One region of the Cupriavidus phytorum genome, then DNA from elsewhere that is predicted to be linked to it. Evidence: riboswitches for the same ligand, from Rfam matches in the RefSeq annotation. Region 1 holds a riboswitch; the other holds the start of a gene.

Region 1 (7,522 bases):
TTGACCTAAGCTTCGGCATCAATCCTTGGAACTCCGCATTCTCGAAGTCGCCTCGCTCGATCAAAGACACGGCTCGCTGGACCGTGTCCACGACGAGCCTGTTCCTGCTGGAGCCAACGCCGAATTGGGAAAGAAGCAACTCGTCAGACGATGCACCGTAGGACGCGACACTGGTCTGCGGCGCATCGCTACTCATGTCAACAATAGAACTGCCCTCCGGAGCGGCCCCCACGATGAGTGGCGAGTGTGTGCATACGATGAGATGCCCCTCCGTCTTCATCGCGCCTGCACACACGTCGAATACCGTCGCCATCAGCTCCCGCTGCCATTGCGGGTGGAGGTTGTTCTCGGGCTCGTCTATCAGCAGGACAGCCTTGTCCTCGAGCCCGAAGCCAATTGCCAGGATGCTGGAGAACATGTGATACTCACCTGAGCTTAATTCCATTGCTGAAAAGCCAGAATCGTCCCTTGCCGATTTCACAGTGACATCCACTAGTCGCACGAGGTCCGTGAGCAATCCCAGTCGTAGCACGTTGGGCGCGATGCCTTGGCAGTGCGCCCCCGTCTCATTAAGCTCGACCGCAAGGCGCCGCTTCCCGTTGTTCACAAAGAATTGCAGCGCCAAAAACTCGTCGTAGCCGAATTCCTGTAGCAGCCACTGCGCCGTGGCGTAGGAAATGTGCGGGCGATCTGCGGCTGTCTTGCGAGTGCTGTCGGACTCAGGTCGTATGCCTTGCACGATCCCAAGCAAGTCACCCATCGGGCCTCGTGCCTTCTTTGACACACCACGCTGGGCCTCCAAGATGTACTTTACGGATGGTCGAATTCCCGCGTGCCGATGTGCAACGCTAAAGAATTCCCATCTGCAACGCTCTGCCCTAGCAGGGTCGAGCGCAAAAGCCAGCATGGTCTCCAGCGGTGCCTTCTTGCTAAGCAGGTTGCTGATGACTCTTTGACCAACGTACGTGTAATTTGGGACGTCAAACGGACTGCGAGTTCCTCCCGGCAGTTCCTTCTGTGGAAACCGGTCAGCCACCGAACCTGATACACAAAGCACCTGATCCCGACCCGGATTCCGTACAGACGACGCCTCTTCTCGAGCGTTGCGTTCCACCACCGCCAGCCCAGACACGATACCCTTCAGCAGCGTGCTCTTATGTGAGCCGTTACGACCTGTAATGAAGGTTGTCGCAAAGTTGGTTGACCTAGGTCGATCTGACTCAAGCAACAAGTCAACCGACCTGACCTGATTGTCCCAAGTATGGAATGCCGCAGAGTGAATAACCGCCATGCTACCCCGCCTCCCAATTTTAAGTATGCCACGCGCACATTAGTATGCCACGTGCACATAAGCGTGGGCGTCTTTGACGCTCAGCCCTTGGCGGTTTCGATCGCCAGGGCAGCAACTTTGGAATACCCCATCATCCAAGGCTCTATCAGTCCTGCTTGTACGAGAGCACTTCCGTGGCAAGCCGGTGACCGAGTGAGGAGGTGCTGGTCACCCGGCAGCAAAGTTGAACGGGCGCTTTCGGACATCGAATTGAGCAAGTCGAAGGACAGACCCCGCATGCGGAACAGACATTCAATTGCAAATGCCAGCTTTCCGCTTATGGCCGACTACGGCCATTGCAATCCCCATCATGGTTGGTCAGTCAGTCGGCGTGTCGTTGGGGAATCCCATCCGTGCTCAATGACCAACTCGCGGGAGCGGACCCGCAAGGCGAGGTGTGACAGCACAGCCCCACCATCACACCCGCCAACCGCTATTGCAACCGCTCCCGCTCAACCATCAGCCCATCCAGCTGCATCTTCACCATGCCAAGCAGGCACAGCGCACTGAAGCAGCCTTCAGAGCTTTCGCTTTCGTGATCCAGCAGTACGAGAACTCCTTCAATTCCCGCGCGAACCTGCTGAAGACAGTCGTTTGTGATTTCATCGATCATTGCCATGGATTCCCCACTAGAAAAAGCGCGCCACTCATTTCCACATGAGGGCGGCGGGCCAGACGGCGAGGGTGGAAAGACCGGTCTACGGTGGGGAACCGGTCAGCCTTGCGGCTGCCTCGCCCGGCCCGCCAGGGAGCCAGCTTGGTTCGTGCGAGCACACAGGCGTTGCCTGCTACAAGGCAACGCCTGTCCACCATAAACATCCGGGCTTTCCACACCCGATCATCGGTGGTTCCGATGACGCCACCAGTATTTCGCGTAGCTACCGGGGAATCGATGAGAGATGTCGCATTTCCAGGGGCGCGCGAAGTTTGGATCCGGGCAACGGATTCAGAAATCGCAGACTCTTGAAAATGCGCGTGCGGGGATCAGGCTTGGGCAGGCGTCAGGGCCGCGCCAGGCACCATTGCCGGGGCGCTTCCCAGTGCCTGGTCCACAACTCCCGCAACCATCTCCGCCGTCACCGCCGACAAGGTCCACCCCAAATGCCCGTGGCCGGTGTTGTAGAAGATGCAGGCGGCGCGTCCGCGTCCCACTCGCGGCAGCATGTCGGGCAGCATCGGCCGCAGCCCGGCCCACGGCACCACGCTGCGCGTGCTGACGCCGGGGAAGCACTGCTGCACCCAGTCCACCAGCGGGCGGATACGGTCGGCGCGGATATCGCGGTTGGTGCCGTTGAACTCGGCGGTGCCGGCGACGCGGAAGCGGTCGTCGCCGAGGCGGCTGGTGACCAGCTTGGTTTCGTCGTCGAGCAGGCTGACCGTCGGTGCCGCCGCGCGGCTGGCGTCGTCGGTCAGGTTGACGGTGATCGAATAGCCCTTGACCGGATAGATGTTGACGCGGTCGCCCAGCGCGGCGGCCAGTGCGCGGCTGGCGGTGCCGGCGCAGATTACGGCGCCGTCGAAGGAGGCAGTGGTGCTATCGTTGCCGTCCTGCACGGTGACGGTGGCATGCCGTCCGTCGGTCTTCACCGCGCGCACGTCCTGGCCGTACAGGCAGCGCACGCCCAGGCGCGCGGCGGCGGCGGCCAGGCCGCTGGTGAACTTGTGGATGTCGCCGGTCGAATCGCTTTCGGTGAAGTAGCCGCCGTAGTAGGAGCCCGCCAACGTCGGCTCGATCGCGCGCATCTCCTGCGGGGTCACCGCGCGGCGCTCGAGCCCGCCTTGCGCCAGCAGCGCGGAGACCCGGCCGGCATGCTCGAAGCCGGCGCGGTCGCGGTAGATATGGAGGATGCCGGCGCGCTTCAGGTCGAAGTCGATGCCTTCCTGCGCCGCCCACGCAAACAGGTGCTCGCGCGCGGCGATGGCCAGGCGCGCGGTCTCGATGGTGTTGCGGCGGTAGTGGGGAATCGACGCGATGAACTCGGCGAACCACGACAGCTTGTGCCAGCTGGGCCGGGGATTGACCAGCAGCGGCGCATCCTTGCGCAGCATCCACTTCATCCCCTTGACGATGGTGGACCAGTGGGTCCAGACCTCGGCGTTGGATGCGGAGAGCTGTCCGCCGTTGGCGAACGAGGTTTCCATGGCGGCATAGCGATGCCGTTCGAACAGCGTGACGGAGAATCCGCGCCGCGCCAGCGCGTAGGCCGTGGTGACACCGGTGATGCCACCGCCGATGACAGCGATTGTCTTCATGATCTACAGGTTCCGGGAACGTCGGGGGTGGAGTCCGCACGCAACATGCGTTTAGGACGCCCCCTCTGTTCTGGACCTGAGAGATTCACGACGCCTTGCCGCGGGGCGGGCGCGCTTGCTCCTTCGGTATGCCGGGCGGACGATGGCGTCCGGCATTCTTCAGAGTGCACTGACGGGTGATGCCGGTCCTTTTGCCTGAGAGTTTCCGGGGCGGTTGCTCCTTCGGCGCCGTGCGCGGCGGGCGCCGCGACAGTCTCTCCCTGCATCACGCTGGCTTGATGCCAGTCGGGGCAATGTAGTGACAAGGCCCCGTATTGGATATGCGGGTTAACACGGAGACAAGCGGAAATGGCTGCGCCGGCCGCGTCGCTATGTCGCATCGGCCGTCGGCTTGCGGGCCCATAAAATGTCAGCGCTCGCTCTCAGAGACGTGCGGGACGCAGGGGAGGAGCGCCTGATGGTGCGCAGGCGCTGCGAGCCCACAACGACGACAACAAGGTATTCAGTGAAGAAACATCGCATTGCACTGGCCGTTTCGGCAGTGCTGATGGGCCCCGCCGTGGCCGCCGCGCAGGCAGTGGAGGCCCCCGCGTCGTTGCCGGAGGTGGTGGTATCGGCCGGCCCGGACCGCGGCAAGACGCCGGCGATTCCGCCCAACACGCCGGCGCCGGCGTATGGCATCAGCAGCACGCGCATGGCCGACTTCAACGTGGTCAATACCGAAGACGCGCTCAAGTACGCGCCCAACCTCGCCGTGCGCAAGCGCTTTATCGGCGATATGAATTCGATCATCTCGGTGCGCAGCACCAGTTCGCGCCAGTCGGCGCGCGGGCTGGTCTATGCGGACGGCCTGCTGCTGTCCAACCTGCTGGGCTCGGACTTCAGCTTCCCGCCGCGCTGGTCGCTGGTCAATGCCGCCGAGATCGAGCGCATGGACGTGCTGTACGGCCCGTATTCGGCGCTGTATCCGGGAAATTCGCTGGGCGCGACGGTGCTGATCACCACGCGCACGCCGCAGAAGTTCGAGGGCGATGCCAGCGTGCAGCTGTTCACGCAGCGCTTCAACCTGTATGGCACCCACGATAACTTCAACGGGGTGCATGCCAACGCCTATGTGGGCGACCGCGTCGGCGCGTTCTCGTGGCTGGTCAGCGTGGACCGGCAGGACAGCAAGAGCCAGCCGCTGAGCTTCTACACCGCGTCGCGCTCGACGCGGCCCGCGGGCGCGGCGGACACGCCGGTCTCGGGCGCGTATTTCGACCAGGACCAGAGCGGGCGCGACCGCGTGGTGATGGGCGTGAATAGCGAGGGCATCACGCACACCGTGCAGGACCAGCTCAAGCTCAAGCTCGGCTACGACATCACCAGCACGCTGCAGGCGCAGTTCACCGCCGCCTACTGGCAGCAGGACCGCTCCAACACCACCGGCAGTTACCTGCGCGATGCCAATGGCAATGTGGTGTCCAGCGGTCCGGTGAACATCGGCGGCTACCAGTACGTGATTCCGGCTAACGCGTTTGCGCCCGGCAATGGCGAGGATGCGCGCTGGCTCTACGGCCTGTCGCTGCGCACGCGCAACCAGACGGGGTGGAATTTTTCCGGGGTGGCGTCGCTGTTCGACGTCAGCAAGGACGTGAGCCGCAGCGCCAACGCCGTCGGCAACGGACCGGGCACGGTGACTTATGGCGACGGCACCGGCTGGCGCACGCTCGACCTGAAGGCCGACTACCGCCCCGAGCGCCTGCAGGGCGGGCACTGGGTCACGTTCGGATACCACTATGACAACTACCGGCTGAGCAACACCACCTACAACACCTCGGACTGGCGCGCGGCCACCATCACCGCGTTCAACAATGCCTTTACCGGCAAGACCGAGACCCAGGCGATCTACGCGCAGGACGCCTGGTACTTTGCCGAGGACTGGAAGCTGATCCCCGGCGTGCGCTACGAGCACTGGCGCGCCTATGACGGCAGCCGCAGCCAGCCTGGCGTGGATATCGGCTATCCGGTGCGCAGCGAATCCAACTGGTCGCCCAAGCTGGCGCTGGAGAAGGCGTTCGGGCAGGACTGGCTGGGCCGGCTGTCGCTGGGCCAGGCCTATCGCTACCCGACCGTCAGCGAGCTGTTCCAGGGCCGCATCACCGGCACCGCGCTGATCAACAACGATCCCAACCTGCGGCCCGAGCGCTCGTTCTCGAAGGACCTGACCTTCGAACGCACGGTGGAGGCGTCGAATTTCCGGGTCTCGCTGTACGAGGACGATATCCGCGATGCGCTGGTCAGCCAGACCAACACCACGGTGTTCCCCACCGTCACCAGCTTCCAGAACGTCGACCGGGTGCGCACGCGCGGCATCGAGCTGGCCTACGACGGGCGCGATGTGCTGGTGCGCGGCTTCGACCTCTCGGCCAGCGGCGCCTACAACCATTCGAAGACGCTGGAGAACGCCAACAACCCGGCCTCGGTGGGCAAGTATTTCTACCGCATCCCGAAGTGGCGCGCCAACCTGGTGGGCACCTATCGCTTTACGCCGGCGTGGGCCGGCACGCTGGCGATGACCTATTCGGGCCGGCAGTACAATACGCTCGACAACTCGGACACCAACCCCGACACCTTCGGCGGCACCAGCAGCTTCCTGACCTTCGACGTCAAGGTGACCTACAAGCCCGCAAGGAACGTTCGCCTCGGGCTTGGCATCGACAACCTCACCGACCAGCGCTATTACGTCTATCACCCGTACCCGGGCCGGACGTTCTACGCCGAGGCGAAACTTTCCTTCTGAGCACGTGAACACGCTGACTCCAACCCTGCCAGGCGCCCGCCGCGCTGTCCGCCTGATCGCTGCCGGACTGATGGTCTGCGCCACGCTGGCGTCGGCCACCGCGGCCGCACAGGCGCATGGCAACCACGCCGGCCACGGCGGCCAGGCCAAGCCGAAAACAAGCGAGCTGGGCACCGGCGCCGCCTTCGACCGCGACGGCAGGCTGTGGATCGCCTACAAGGACGGCCAGCATGTCGCGGTGCGCTCGTCGACGGACTACGGTCGCAGCTTCAGCGAAGCGCGGCATGTCAACGCCACGCCGGAGCCGGTCGCCGCCGATCATGAAAGCCGCCCCAAGGTGGCCACCGGCGCCGACGGGCAGGTCTATATCACGTGGACCCAGCCGCTACCCAAGCCATGGACCGGCTTTATCCGCTTTGCGCGCTCCAGCGATGGCGGCAAGACCTTTGCCGAACCGCTGACGGTGCATGCCAACCGCGACCAGATCGCGCACCGCTTCGACGCTCTCGCGGTGGACCGGGCCGGGCGCGTCTTCGTCAGCTGGATCGACAAGCGCGACGTGGCCGCCGCCGAGGCGCGCAAGCAGCCGTATGCCGGCGCCGCGATCTACTACGCTGTCTCGGCCGACCACGGCAAGACTTTCCAGGGCGACTACAAGATCGCCGACCAGTCGTGCGAATGCTGCCGCATCGCGCTGGCGCCCACGCCCGACGGCAGGATGCTGGCGCTGTGGCGCCATGTGTTCCCGCCCAACGCGCGCGACCACGCGCTGGCGCTGCTGGGCGCCGACGGCAAGGCCACGCCGATGCAGCGCGCCACCTTCGACGACTGGCGCATCGACGCCTGCCCGCACCACGGCCCCGGCGCGTCGGTGGCGCCGGACGGCACGGTGCATATGGTCTGGTTCAGCGTGCGCGACGGCAAGCCGACGGTGTCGCTGGGGCGCTGGCGCGACGGCAAGCTGCAGGCGCAACGCCCGCTCGATGACCCGCGCGCACAGCACGCCGATATCGTCGCGCTGAACGACAACGACATCGCGGTGGTGTGGAAATCGTTCGACGGCCAGCAGACGCGGCTCTCCGCCATGCTGTCGCACGATGGCGGCAAGACCTGGCAGACGCGCAAGCTGGCCGGAACCGAACGCGACTCCGACCAGC
Region 2 (7,522 bases), on a different contig from region 1:
GCGGTGCTGCTGGAAGGCAGCGGCGAAGCCGCGGCGCGGCGCATCGCGGCAACGCGTCCGGGCGCGGTGATCGTCGCCGGCGACACCCTGGCCTATGCCGAGCTGGGCCGCGCGCTGGCGGTGCAGGGGTGGTACGGCTTCCTGGTCGGGCTGTCCGCGGTCAGTGCCAATGCCGCGCGCGAGATCCTGGGTCGCGGCTACGCCGGCGGGATGGTGCTGACCCAGGTCGCGCCGGGCCCGCAGCAGGCAACGTTGCGGGTGGTGAAGGAGCATGTGGCGCGCATGAAGCAGTACCTGGACGAGCCGCCGTCGCCGGCGACACTGGCCGGTTATATCGGCGCCGCCTGGCTGGCGCGCGCGTTGCAAGGGATGCGCGCGGGCGGCGCGGCGGAACTGCGGCGCGCGCTGCAGTGCCGCGTCGACGTGGGCGACTTCACGCTCGACTTCACGCGCGGACAGCGCGGCTCGCAGTACGTCACGCTGGCGGTGTCGGGCGCGCGCTAGGGCTTCGATCGCGCGCGTGCGGCTCAGCCGGCGGCCGCCTTGCCGCCGCTGCTCCCGCTGCCCCCGTTCCCGAGCAGCGCCTTGAGCGCGCCCAGTCGGTCCTTGGGGCTCATCGCCGGGGTCGCGTCGACCGGCGCGGGCGCCTCTTCCAGCTTCATCTCGCCGATAAAGCGCGACGGCTGGCACGAGTAGGTCTCGCGCGCGCGCTTGCGCTTCTTGCACCAGCTGACATGCAGGCTGCGCTGCGCGCGCGTGATGCCCACGTACATCAGGCGCCGTTCTTCCTCGATCTTCTCGTCGCTCATGTCCTCGTCCTCGCGGCAATGGGGCAGGATGCCCTCCTCCACGCCGACCAGGAACACATGCGGATATTCCAGCCCCTTGGACGCATGCAGCGTGGACAGCCGCACCGCGTCGGGGTCTTCCTCGCGGCCCTCGAGCATGCTCATCAGCGCCACGGTCTGGGTCAGTTCCAGCAGGTTCTTGCCATCGCTGCCGAAGCCGTCGGCGGTGTCGAAGCCGGTCGCTTCGTCGCCGTCCGCGCCCTCGGGCTTGGTCCCCTTGCGCTTCAGCCAGTCGAGGAATTCCAGCGTATTGGTCCAGCGCGACTGCGCCTGCCGTTCGTCGAAGCTGTCGTACAGGTAGGCCTCGTAGTGGATGCCTGCCATCAGGTCGTCGAGCACCTCGGTGGCCGGGTCCTTCGCCGCGCGCTCGGCCAGCCGCACCATCGATTCGCAGAACACCCGCAGCGGCTCCAGCTGGCGCGGCTGCAGCTTGCCCTCGATGCCGCCCATCATCGCCGCCTCGAACAGCGACACCTTGGCCTGGCCGGCGAAGGTGCCCAGCACCTCGAGCGTGGTGTTGCCGACGCCGCGCCGCGGTGTGGTGATGGCGCGGATAAAGGCGGGATCGTCGTCGGGATTGGCGATCAGGCGCAGGTAGGCGCAGATGTCCTTGATCTCGGCCTTGTCGAAGAAGCTCTGGCCGCCCGACAGCACGTAGGGGATGCGCTCGCGCCGCAGGATCTGCTCGAACAGCCGCGCCTGGTGGTTGCCGCGGTACAGGATGGCGTAGTCGCGGAATTGCGCGCGGCGCTCGAACTTGTGCGCCGACAGGCGGAACACCACCGACTCGGCCTCGTGCTCCTCGTCGTTCATCGGGTGGATGGCGATGGGGTCGCCCATGCCGTGCTCGCTCCACAGCTTCTTGTCGAACAGCTTGGGATTGTTGGCGATGACGGCGTTGGCGGCTTCCAGGATGCGCACGGTGGAGCGGTAGTTCTGCTCCAGCTTGATCACCTTCAGGTCCGGGAAGTCGGTCTGCAGCCCGCGCAGGTTGTCCAGCGTGGCGCCGCGCCAGCCATAGATGGCCTGGTCGTCGTCGCCCACCGCGGTGAAGGCCGGCGCGCGCAAGTGGGAGCCGCCCGCCAGCAGCTTGAGCAGCTGGTACTGGCAGGCGTTGGTGTCCTGGTATTCGTCGACCAGGAAGTAGCGCAGGCGGTTCTGCCACTTGAGCCGGACCGCTTCGTCGCGCGCGAACAGTTCCGCCGGCAGGCGGATCAGGTCGTCGAAATCCACCGCCTGGTAAGCGTTCAGCGTGGCGACGTAGTTGCGGTAGACCAGCGCGGCCTGGTGCTCGTCGGCATTGGCGGCCTGCGCGATCGCGGCCTCGGGATCGACCATGCCGTTCTTCCACAGCGAGATCGTGCTCTGCACGCCGCGGATCAGCTTCTTGTCGGTGGTGCCGAGCTGCTCCTGGATCAGGCCGAAGCAGTCGTCCGAATCCATGATCGAGAACTGCGGCTTCAGGCCGACGTGCTCGGCTTCCATGCGCAGGATCTGCACGCCCAGCGAGTGGAAGGTGCAGACCGTCAGCTGCTTCAGCGGAATGCGTTTGCCCTCGCGCGTGGTCTTGCCCTCCATCAGCTTGCCGATGCGCTCCTGCATTTCCTTGGCCGCCTTGTTCGTAAACGTGACGGCGGCGATATGGCGCGGCTCGAAGCCCTTGTCCTCGATCAGATGCGCAATCTTCTGCGTGATCACCCGGGTCTTGCCGGAGCCCGCGCCGGCCAGCACCAGGCAAGGCCCGTCCAGGTAGCGGACGGCTTCGGATTGGGCGGGGTTCAGGCCATGGGTCATGCGGGGCAGGCGTTTGGGGGCAGCGGCGGAATCGACGGAGAACGGCGGCAAGCGGCGTAATTTGCCGGCATCCCGGCAAGGGCGTGCGGCAAAGCTGCCGATGTTAACACGCTCGCCGCGACGGGTCAGTCAGCGCAAGCCGCGCGCGCGGGCCCGGCTGTGTCACGGGCGTAACACTTCGTAAAGCGCGGAGCGAATGGCATAGCGCGACACTCTAATCAGTGTGTCCCCCGGTCCGCCGGATCGCTTGGGCATGCACAAATCATCACATCGGAGCCAACAATGAAAACCCTGCAAACTTTGACCAAGGTGACCCTGATCGGCATGACGGTCGCGGCCTTTGCCGGTTGCGCGGACATGACCCCGAAACAACGTAACACTGCCATCGGCGCCGGTGCCGGCGCGGTGGGCGGCGCCGTCCTGACCGACGGCAGCGCGCTGGGTACGCTGGGTGGCGCGGCCGTGGGCGGCGTGATCGGTAACGTCGTCACCGACGACAAGAAGAAGTAAAGCCGTGGCGCGCAGTGGCGGGTACGGGCCCCTTGCCGTGGTTTGACAAAGGCCGGGCCCTCCCGTACATTGCGCGCATCCGACCGGGAGAGCGCGCATCGCCTGCGCCGCCGAAGGGGTATCACCCGAAAACTCTCAGGCACCACGGACCGGTCGGATCGGCATGCAACATGCACACGATGCATGCCGCACTCTGGAGAGCGGCACCCGCCATTCGTGGCGAGCGTGCCCACCGAAGGGGCGCGCGAGGATGGGATCCACCGGATCCGCCTCGTAATCTCTCAGGTATCGAGGACAGAGGGGTCATCCGCCGCAGCGGATCGCTTGTCATATTGGCGTAGCGAAGGTTGCGGCGGATGGCCCTTTTTTGTTTTCGCCAACCGAGACTGCCCCCGAGGATTCCATGACGCTCCAGGCCACGCCCCTCAACGCTATCCACCGCGCCCTGGGCGCCCGCATGGTTGACTTCGGCGGCTGGGACATGCCGGTCAACTATGGCTCCCAGATCGAAGAGCACCATGCGGTGCGCAACGATGCCGGCATGTTCGACGTCTCGCACATGTGCGTGGTCGATCTCGCCGGCGCCAATACCCGCAGCTTCCTGCGCGGCCTGCTGGCCAACAACGTCGACAAGCTGCAGACGCCCGGCAAGGCGCTCTATTCCTGCATGCTCGACGAGAACGGCGGCGTCATCGACGACCTGATCGTCTATTTCTTCGCCGAGGACCGTTTCCGCCTGGTGGTCAACGCCGGCACCGCGGTGGGCGATATCGACTGGATCCGCGCCCGCAACGACGCCACCGGCAGCGGCGTGACCATCACGCCGCGCCGCGAGGACGTTGCGCCCGCCGGCGTGGAGCCGCTGGCGATCGTCGCGGTGCAGGGGCCCAACGCCCGCGCCAAGGTGTGGAGCACCTTCCCGTCGACCCAGCCTTCCGATGCGCTCAAGCCGTTCAACGCCGTGGTGGTGCAGGACCCCGCCCTCGGCGAAGTGATGGTGGCGCGCACCGGCTACACCGGCGAAGACGGCTTCGAGCTGGTGGTGCCGGCCGCCAGTGTCGCCGGCCTGTGGGAAAAACTGAATGCCGCGGGCGTGCGCCCGGCCGGCCTGGGTGCGCGCGACACGCTGCGCCTGGAAGCCGGCATGAACCTGTACGGCCAGGACATGGATATCAAGGTCTCGCCGCTGGATGCAGGCCTGGCGTGGACGGTCGACCTGCAGAGCGAGCGCGACTTCACCGGCAAGGCTGCGCTGGCCGCGGCCGGTTCGCGCCAGCAGTTCCTCGGCCTGATCCTGCGCGACAAAGGTGGTGTGCTGCGTGCTCACCAGAAAGTCATCACCCCCGCCGGTGATGGCGAAATCACCAGCGGCACCTTCAGCCCCTCGCTGTCGCAATCGATCGCCTTCGCGCGCCTGCCCCAGGGCGTGAACGTGGGCGACACCGTGCAGGTGGAGATCCGCGACCGCAAACTCAGCGCGACTGTGGTTAAACTGCCGTTTGTGCGTCATGGCAAGGCACTCGTGAGCTAAGGGAAAGCCCCGCTCACCCAACGGTCGCCCTCGCCTGCCGGCAGCGTTGCCGGGCAGGCATCACCCAAACAAGAAACAGATCTGAATCCGGAGAACCTTCATGAATTTCCCCGCTGACCTCAAGTACACCGAGTCGCATGAGTGGGTGCGCGTCGAAGCCGACGGCACGCTCACCATCGGCATCACCGACCACGCACAGGATGCGCTCGGCGACATCGTCTTCCTGGAGTTGCCCGAAGTGGGCAAGTCGGTCGGTGCCGGCGACGCGCTGGCGGTGGTGGAGTCGGTGAAGGCCGCTTCCGACATCTACGCACCCGTGGCCGGTGAAGTGATCGCCGTCAACGAGGCCGCCACCGCGGCGCCCGAAAGCGTCAACGCCAACGCCTTCGATGCGTGGCTGTTCAAGCTCAAGCCGGCCAATGGCGACGACGTCAACGGCCTGATGTCGGCCGACGCCTACAAGGCCAGCGTCGGCGCCTGATCGCCCGCCGGTCCCGCGCCAGGGACCGGCACACCGCATTCGCGGCGCCGCGGCACGGCTGACCACCTGCCGCCGCGCCCCCCACGAGGTTCTTGCCCATGAACGCCCCGCTGCCCATGAACGCCGCCCACGCAACCCGGCCCACGCTGGCCGAACTGGAGGCGCGCGACGCCTTCGCCGCCCGCCATATCGGCCCCGATACCCCCGAGCAGCAGCACATGCTGAAGACGCTCGGCTATGACAGCCGCGCCGCGCTGATCGACGCCGTCATCCCCGCCGCCATCCGCCGCCGCGACGGCATGCCGATGGGCGAGTTCACCGAGCCGCTGAGCGAAGAAGCCGCGCTGGCAAAGCTGCGCGCGCTGGCCGGCAAGAACAAGGTGCTGAAGAGCTTTATCGGCCAGGGCTACTTCAATACCATCACGCCCGGCGTCATCCTGCGCAATATCTTCGAGAACCCGGCCTGGTACACCGCCTACACGCCCTACCAGCCCGAGATCTCGCAGGGCCGGCTGGAAGCGATGCTGAATTTCCAGCAGATGGTCACCGACCTGACCGGGCTCGACATCGCCAATGCGTCGATGCTCGACGAAGGCACCGCCGCGGCCGAGGCGATGACGCTGCTGCAGCGCGTGAACAAGCACGATTCCAATATCTTCTTCGTCGCCGACGACGTGCTGCCGCAGACGCTGGAAGTGGTGCGCACGCGCGCGCTGCCGCTGGGCATCGAGGTCAAGGTCGGCCCCGCCGCCGACGCTGCCGCGGCGGGCGCGTTCGGCGTGTTGCTGCAGTACCCGGGTGTCAACGGCGACATCAATGACTACCGCGCCATCGCCGACGCGGTGCACGCCGCCGGCGGCCTGGTGGTCGCCGCCGCCGACCTGCTGGCGCTGACGCTGATCGCCGCGCCGGGCGAATGGGGCGCCGACGTGGCGGTGGGCAACTCGCAGCGCTTCGGCGTGCCGCTGGGCTTTGGCGGCCCGCACGCCGGCTACATGGCGGTGAAGGATGCGTTCAAGCGCTCGATGCCTGGCCGCCTGGTCGGCGTGACCATCGACGCGCAGGGCAACCAGGCCTACCGCCTGGCACTGCAGACGCGCGAGCAGCATATCCGCCGCGAGAAGGCCACCTCCAACATCTGTACCGCGCAGGTGCTGCTGGCGGTGATGGCGTCGATGTACGCGGTCTACCATGGCCCGCAGGGCCTGAAGCGCATCGCGCAGCGCGTGCATCGCCTGACCGCGACGCTGGCCGCCGGCCTGCAGGCACTGGGCTTCGCACGTACCAACGCCAGCTTCTTCGACACGCTGACGCTGGAGACCGGCTTCAACACCGATGCGATCCACGCCGCCGCCACCGCGCGCGGCATCAACCTGCGCCATGCCGGCGCCACGCGCGTCGGCATCTCGCTGGACGAGACCGCCACCCGCGCCGACGTGATCGCGCTGTGGGAGATCTTTACCCAAGGCAAGCCGCTGCCCGCCGAGGTCGACTTCGACCAGCTCGAGGCCGCCGCGCAGGATGCCTTCCCGCCCGCGCTGGCGCGCACCAGCGCCTACCTGACGCACCCGGTGTTCAACACCCACCACGCCGAGCACGAGATGCTGCGCTACCTGCGCATGCTGGCCGACAAGGACCTGGCGCTCGACCGCACCATGATCCCCCTGGGCTCGTGCACGATGAAGCTGAATGCCACCAGCGAGATGATCCCGGTGACCTGGCCCGAGTTCAGCCAGATCCACCCGTTCGCGCCGCTGGACCAGACCGTCGGCTACCGCGAGATGATCGACCAGCTCGAGGCCATGCTGTGCGCCGCCACCGGCTACGCCGCGGTCAGCCTGCAGCCCAACGCCGGCTCGCAGGGCGAGTACGCCGGCCTGCTGATCATCCACGCCTACCACGCCAGCCGCGGCGAGAGCCATCGCGACATCTGCCTGATCCCGTCGTCGGCGCACGGCACCAACCCGGCGTCGGCGCAGATGGCCGGCATGAAGGTGGTGGTGGTGGCCTGCGACGAGAACGGCAACGTCGACCTGGAAGACCTGGCGAAGAAGGCCGAGCAGCACAGCAACAACCTGGCTGCGATCATGATCACCTACCCGTCCACGCACGGCGTGTTCGAGCAAGGTGTGCAGCAGATCTGCGAGATCGTGCACAAGCACGGCGGCCAGGTCTATGTCGACGGCGCCAACATGAACGCGATGGTCGGCACCGCCGCGCCGGGCCAGTTCGGCGGCGACGTGTCGCACCTGAACCTGCACAAGACCTTCTGCATCCCGCACGGCGGCGGCGGCCCGGGCGTGGGCCCCGTTGCGGTCGGCGCGCACCTGGCGGACTTCCTGCCCAACCAGGACAGCG

The links. A riboswitch is a leader RNA that binds a small molecule or an ion and turns the genes downstream of it on or off. The one in region 1 is predicted to bind glycine.
Region 2: another riboswitch for glycine. It lies ahead of gcvT (glycine cleavage system aminomethyltransferase GcvT); the one in region 1 lies ahead of C7416_RS16965 (D-amino acid dehydrogenase).

The regions. Positions count from the first base shown of each region.
Region 1 covers NZ_QKZN01000006.1:107,743-115,264, forward strand. Annotated here, with positions in the region: gene C7416_RS29335 (AAA family ATPase) at 1-760, opposite strand, end outside; gene C7416_RS16960 (DUF1484 family protein) at 1,764-1,949, opposite strand; gene C7416_RS16965 (D-amino acid dehydrogenase) at 2,315-3,583, opposite strand; glycine riboswitch at 3,639-3,756, opposite strand; glycine riboswitch at 3,757-3,855, opposite strand; gene C7416_RS16970 (TonB-dependent receptor) at 4,089-6,365, shown strand; gene C7416_RS16975 (sialidase family protein) at 6,370-7,522, shown strand, end outside.
Region 2 covers NZ_QKZN01000012.1:73,369-80,890, forward strand. Annotated here, with positions in the region: gene C7416_RS24075 (ABC transporter substrate-binding protein) at 1-504, shown strand, start outside; gene C7416_RS24080 (UvrD-helicase domain-containing protein) at 528-2,642, opposite strand; gene C7416_RS24085 (glycine zipper 2TM domain-containing protein) at 2,925-3,152, shown strand; glycine riboswitch at 3,227-3,314, shown strand; glycine riboswitch at 3,336-3,460, shown strand; gene gcvT (glycine cleavage system aminomethyltransferase GcvT) at 3,556-4,683, shown strand; gene gcvH (glycine cleavage system protein GcvH) at 4,784-5,164, shown strand; gene gcvP (aminomethyl-transferring glycine dehydrogenase) at 5,263-7,522, shown strand, end outside.